DNA from 2 places in the Paenibacillus sp. FW101-FHT12H11 genome. Region 2 is predicted to be linked to the other one. Evidence: a T-box and tRNA genes for the amino acid it is inferred to sense, from the RefSeq annotation. Region 2 holds a T-box; the other holds one or more tRNA genes.

Region 1 (3,414 bases), on a different contig from region 2:
CACGCGGGTTCAATGAAACCTGGTACATTTGGAAAGCATTTTTCTCTGCATTGACCGGCTGGTTAATATCGTACTTAATTTGCCCGTTTTCTTCCGTGAAGTTTTGTCCTTTGATGCCATATGCAAAAAATTGGTCAGCATCAGGACTGCTGTAAGCCCACTCCAGATACTTAATGATGTTCTCCGGATTTTTGGTTTTGGCCGGAATCACCCAGACGAAATAAATCTCATCGGATTGCAGCGCCATGCCTTTATCACCGCGTGGACCTTGTGGGGGGGCAATCATGCTAACTGAGGCTGACGGTTGGTTAAGGAACGTTTTTGCTGCGTTATCCTTGCCGTACCCAGCCAGGTATTGATAAACGGCAGCTCCCCATACCCCAACTTCCCCTTTGGCAATGGAAGCATTCTGTTCATCTTCTTTTTTCACAAATAAATTGGGATTGATGTAGCCTTTATCGTATAACTGCTTGTAGAAAGCGATCGCTTCCTTCATTCTTGGATCGATAATGTCCGGAACGAGCTGCCCGTTCTTGAGGCTCCACTTGTTCGTATGAACACCGAATGCAGGTGTGAAAATATCCGTCCATACAATATTGTTGAACATGCCTAAACCATATTCATCATTTGGATCGCCGTTGCCGTTCATATCTTCTTTTTTAACCGCTTCGAAAAAGGCTAAGTAGTCGTCAAGTGTCTTAGGAGTATCCATTTTCAGCTTATCCAACCAATCCTGGCGGATAAAGATAGAACGGTCGGCCGGTACCCCACGGGTAACAGGGATGCCATAGATTTTACCGTCCTTGGAAATACGGGGACTTTTCCAGAATTCTGCGGGTATTTTCTTTTTCAGCGTAGGCGCGTATTTATCAATGAGGGGACCGAGTTCGAGAAAAACGCCTTGATCGACAGCACCGCTGTGAATGGTAGATACGATACTGTCCGTCCGGATCAAGTCAGCCAGATCACCGGATGCAAACCGTAGGGATAACTGCTGGGCATAATCGCTATGTCCCAAGAAATCATACTTCACATTGAAACCGGATAATCGGTTCAGTTCTTTCTTGTAGATATCATCTTCTTTGGCTTGTTTGGCATAGGCAAATTCGGAATGGGACAGAAGAATATGAATGGGATCGGAAGCCGATGCACCTGAAGTGGAAGTTGCTTTTGGATCAGTATAAGAATTGCCGCAGCCGGCTAGCATAACAACAGACATCAAAGCTCCAACTATCGTGATTGCGCTCCGCTTGCGAAGGAAACGGGAGTTGTTCGAAAGTGCTTTCAAATGAAGTAGCCCCTCTCTATACACTTTATTATCATGGGCCCATGATAGTTTTCATTATATTAACACTTACAATAAATTTACATGTGTTTTTAGTCGGAATTATGTGTTTATTCAAAATACATAGATAGCAAGGTAAGAAGGTTGTTTGGCACGTTATGGACAACTACTTCAACTTCGTAATGGACAAGAGCGAGTGGCAGGATACCGACATTGTCTTTGAAATCACCGTGAAGGACGGAACAACAGAAGTTCGCTTTACGCACGTAGGTTTAGTCCCATCATACGAGTGCTACAGCGTTTGCTCGGACTCCTGGGGCACCTATATCAACGGAAGCCTACGCAGCTTGATTACGGAGGGTAAAGGCCAGCCCAACCAGAGCGAGCGGATTGCGAATAAACACGGCTTGGAAAACTCTTAGGAAGACTAGGAAGACTCGGCAATCCCTTATCCCTTACCCACAATTCTCTCCTCATGCAAAAAACCAAGGAGCTAAGCGAGAAAAGCTCGCATAGCTCCTTGGTCTTTAAATGTTTGAAAATCTGGGATGCGGTCGGAGGGATTTGAACCCTCACGCCTTGTGAGCGCCACCCCCTCAAGATGGTGTGTCTGCCTTTCCACCACGACCGCATAAGAGGATAAAAAACTGACCCGTAGGGGACTCGAACCCCTGTTACCTCCGTGAAAGGGAGGTGTCTTAACCACTTGACCAACGGGCCACGAAAGTCATGAAGCTTGTGCAGCCCATTTTGACGACAATTGTTATTATAAAGGATCAAATCTCAATTGACAAGTGCAAAATCTGGATCACTTCCGGACAAATATGGTATGCTGAAACCAATTCAACCTGACCGAGGTGTTTGGTTTGTCATCCATGCTCATATATGATTCTACACAGGCAACCGTCCACGAGGAAGAGGTGCGCATTCCATCCCCAAACGAAGTTGTTTGGGTGCGAATGGAGAACCCGTCGCCCGACGAAGTCAAACATGTCCTTGGCGATGTATTCAAGTGCCACCCGCTCCTCGTTGAGGATGCCATCAAACTAAACCAACGGCCGAAGATGGATACGTATAAAAATCACGTCTTCCTAACCTTCTTTGCTGTCTCCGAGGGGCTGGAGCCCCAAGAAATTGCGATCGTGATCGGCTCTAATTTTGTTATCACCGTTTACAAAGACAAGCTCCCTTTCATGGATCAGCTCTACCTGACATGCCAAGAAGTGCCTGAACGAATCAGCCATCCCGGCGTCATTTTGCACGCCATTCTGGACCGCTGTGTTGACGATTATACCGTCATCGTGGAACATCTGGACGATCGGCTCGACCACATGGAGCAATCCGTCTATCAAAATCCCGCGATTCGCATCGCGCAGGATATTTTCCAGCTGAAAAGAATCATGCACCAGCTCCGCCGCGTCATTGTCGATGAGCGAATTGCCCTGGCGGCTATTGCTCACCACTCTTTTCCATACACGCGGGAAGAAGATAATGTCTACTTCATGGATGTTATGGACCATATTTCGCGCGTCGTAGATTCGCTGGATATTTTCCGTGAGTCGCTGACAGGGCTGCTTGAGCTCCAAATGAGCATGAAATCCGATCGCATGAACGAAATTATGAAAACATTAACGGTTTTCAGCACGATTTTTCTGCCGCTCACCTTTATTGTCGGCGTCTACGGCATGAACTTCAAAATCATGCCCGAGTTAGGTTGGGACTATGGTTATCTGTATGTCTGGATCCTGATGATTGGCATTGGTTTCTTGATGTGGTACTTTTTCAAACGTAAACATTGGTTTTGACTATCATCCATTGCGCAAAACAACGAAAGGCACCCGCCGTGATATCCACAATCACCGAGTGCCTTTTTTCCTTATGCTATTTTAAAATAAGCAACTGATTCATTGAGTGTATTCACAACCGAGCGAAGCTGCTCGGATGCTGCAGCGATATTCTGCATCATGGCTAACTGCTCTTCCGTTGCAGCGGCAACGTTCTGCGATTTGATCAGAATCTGCGACGAACTCGCAGCCGAGTGCTCCATCGTCGCAGAAATTTCCTGCGAGCTCGCCGACATTTGCTCCGTGATGGCTGAAGTCTCATGGATTTGCGTGACAATGTGCGTG
Region 2 (3,414 bases):
CACTTTGCGTGCGTGCTCCTTCAAGCTGGAGCAACCGCTGGGTGAAAGCGCGTGTGTACAGGCCGCTGCAGATGGGCACTTTCGTTATTTGCGAGGCTGGTGTTCTCGGTTATGGTGTAATCGGACTCATCGCTCCTACGGAGAGAACACGATTACTTCGCGTGGGTGAGTTGGTGGATGTACGTGTCGCCTTCGTTCGCGAAGAAGATGGACGCGTGAACTTGTCGATGAGACAGCCAAAGGAAAAAGGCCGCGATGAAGACGCGGACAAAATTCTTAGCGTGTTAGAGACGCGTCCTGGAAATGCGATGCCATTTTCAGATAAAACGTCTGCGGACATCATTAAGGATCGGTTTGGCCTGAGCAAAGCGGCTTTTAAGCGTGCGTTAGGCAAGCTGATGAAAGACGGGCTCATCTATCAGGAGGACGACTGGACCTATCTGAAAAAAGAGGAGAATCCTAGTTAACATGAGCTATGAGAAATTTGCCTACACGTATGACCGTCTGATGAACAGCATGCCTTACGAGGATTGGCATCGTTTCGTCAAAGAAAGCTTTGACCGGTTTGGCGTGAAGCCGGTTTCGATCGTTGATCTCGGCTGCGGTACCGGCAATTTGACAATTCCGCTGGCATTGGAAGGATATCTAATGACAGGCATTGACTTGTCGGAAGATATGCTGGCTGTAGCGGAGCAAAAAGCAGGAGAACACCCACAGCTTGCGCGCAGCGGTTCGGTTCGTTTGTTTCAGCAGGATTTGCGGGAGTGGGAGCTGGGGGAACCGGTTGATGTCGCTCTATCATTCTGCGATAGTTTAAACTATTTGCTAGAGGAAGAGGACATTGTAGATGCCTTTCGCCAAACGTATGAAGGGCTTAAGCCGGGCGGTTTATTCCTGTTCGATGTGCATACGCCCCAGCAGCTGTTTGCTTATGCGGAATCTCAGCCCTTCTTCTTGAACGAAGAGGATGTAGCTTACATTTGGACAAGCGAGTTGGATGAGGAAAGAGTTCAAATTCAGCACGAATTGACCATCTTTGTCAAAGAGGAAGGCGGCAAGGAATTGTTCCAGCGCATCGATGAAACGCATGAACAGCGCGCTTATGCACTGGATTGGCTTGAGCAGATGCTGAGGGAAGCAGGCTTTCATGAAGTGTACAAGGCTGCCGACTTTACATGGGAACAACCTACGAAGCTGACAGAGCGGGCTTTCTTTATTGCAAAGAAATAAAGCATAAGGAGCCCCGCCGCTTGACAGTGCGGCATTATTTTACATATAATCAAAGCTAATCAGATGATCACAAAGCTTGGAAGAGGATTAGTAACTTGCACAGCATCTCGCAGAGAGCCGGTTAAAGGGTGGAAGCCGGTAGATGTCCGTCTTGTGAACTCGCCTTGGAGCTAGAAGGTGAATCGCCACGCATGTTGGCGTTAGCCGGATCGTTTCACCCGCGTTAAGGGGCAGAGTGAACACAGGCAAAGCATGCCTGGTGTTAACTAGGGTGGTACCACGGGAATCTAACCTCTCGTCCCTAGCGATATCCGCTAGCGATGAGGGGTTTTTTGGCGCTTATAGCCGTACACAGGGAGGAAATTTCACATGACACAGGAAACGAAAGAAACCAAGGAATTACAGGGTTACAATCCCCAAGCGATTGAGCCCAAATGGCAAGCTTACTGGGATGCTAAGAAAACATTCAAAGTGCTGGAAAATTCGGATAAGCCGAAATTTTATGCGCTGGATATGTTTCCATATCCTTCAGGAGCAGGTCTGCATGTAGGACATCCGGAAGGTTATACGGCAACGGACATCGTCTCCCGTTTCAAACGGATGAGAGGCTTCAACGTTCTTCACCCAATGGGCTGGGACGCGTTCGGACTTCCGGCTGAGCAATACGCTTTGGATACAGGGAATGATCCACGTGATTTTACGCAAAAAAATATCGATACGTTCCGCCGTCAAATTAAATCGCTCGGATTTTCCTACGATTGGGATCGCGAGATTTCCACGACGGATCCGGAGTATTACAAATGGACGCAATGGATTTTCATCCAACTGTACAACAAAGGCCTTGCTTATGTAGACGAAGTGCCTGTTAACTGGTGTCCGGCACTGGGTACGGTTCTTGCAAATGAAGAAGTTATCGACGGCCTAAGTGAACGTGGAGGCCACCCGGTCATCCGTAAACCGATGCGTCAGTGGATTCTGAGAATTACGGAATACGCTGAACGTTTGCTTGAGGATCTGGAGGAGCTTGACTGGTCGGAGAGCATTAAAGATATGCAGCGCAACTGGATCGGTAAATCGACAGGGGCTGAAGTTCAATTTGCGATCGAAGGGCATGAAGAGAAGAGCCTGACTGTCTTTACAACGCGTCCAGATACTTTGTTCGGAGCGACTTATTGTGTGCTTGCACCTGAGCACGAGCTTGTGCAGCAAATTACGACAGACGGACAAACGGCCGCTGTGAAAGAATATCAAGAAAAAGCTTCCCGCAAAAGCGATCTGGAGCGTACTGACCTGGCTAAAGACAAAACAGGCGTATTCACAGGTGCTTATGCGATTAATCCTGTAAACGGCGGGAAAGTGCCGATCTGGATCGCGGATTATGTGCTTGGCGGTTACGGTACTGGCGCCATCATGGCAGTGCCTGGACACGACCAACGTGACTGGGAGTTTGCGAAACAGTTCGATCTGCCGATAATTGAAGTTGTGCAAGGCGGCAATGTGGAGAAAGAAGCTTACGCTGGAGACGGCGCTCATGTGAATTCCGGACCTATCGATGGCATGAACATTGAGCAAGGCATCAGTCACATGATCGCTTGGCTTGAAGAGAACGGCAAAGGTCAAGGCAAGGTCACTTACCGCTTGAGAGACTGGCTGTTCAGCCGTCAAAGATACTGGGGAGAGCCGATTCCGATTCTTCACTTGGAAGATGGCACGATGAAGCCTGTACCGGTTGATCAACTTCCGCTTCTGCTTCCTCAAGTTGATGAAATTAAACCTTCGGGAACTGGGGAATCACCGCTGGCGAACGTATCGGAATGGGTGAATACGATCGATCCGGAAACGGGGATGAAAGCTCGCCGCGAGACGAATACGATGCCGCAATGGGCTGGCAGCTGCTGGTACTACCTGCGTTTCATCGATCCGCGTAACGATAAAGAGTTCTGCTCGCATGAGCTTCAACAGCAATGGCTGCCGGTTGATTTATATATTGGCGGAGCTGAGCATGCGGTACTTCACTTGCTATATGCCCGTTTCTGGCATAAAGTGCTTTATGATCTTGGATTTGTTCATACGAAGGAGCCGTTCCATAAGTTGGTCAACCAAGGGATGATTCTTGGCGAAAACATGGAGAAAATGAGTAAATCACGCGGCAACGTTGTAAATCCGGATGATATCGTGAGCGAT

What was found. The T-box of region 2 lies ahead of leuS (leucine--tRNA ligase). A T-box ahead of a tRNA ligase gene usually reads a tRNA of that ligase, here a tRNA-Leu.
Region 1: it encodes a tRNA-Leu, which carries the amino acid that the T-box ahead of leuS (leucine--tRNA ligase) is inferred to sense. The anticodon was not compared.

Annotation. Positions count from the first base shown of each region.
Region 1 covers NZ_JBYTCO010000004.1:444,979-448,392, reverse strand. The annotation lists gene AC3WTJ_RS15500 (extracellular solute-binding protein) at 1-1,288, opposite strand, end outside; gene AC3WTJ_RS15495 (SRPBCC family protein) at 1,444-1,707, shown strand; tRNA gene AC3WTJ_RS15490 (tRNA-Leu) at 1,835-1,916, opposite strand; tRNA gene AC3WTJ_RS15485 (tRNA-Glu) at 1,934-2,005, opposite strand; gene corA (magnesium/cobalt transporter CorA) at 2,161-3,090, shown strand; gene AC3WTJ_RS15475 (methyl-accepting chemotaxis protein) at 3,162-3,414, opposite strand, start outside.
Region 2 covers NZ_JBYTCO010000010.1:330,850-334,263, reverse strand. The annotation lists gene AC3WTJ_RS29670 (CvfB family protein) at 1-467, shown strand, start outside; gene AC3WTJ_RS29665 (class I SAM-dependent DNA methyltransferase) at 469-1,230, shown strand; T-box leader at 1,299-1,536, shown strand; gene leuS (leucine--tRNA ligase) at 1,600-3,414, shown strand, end outside.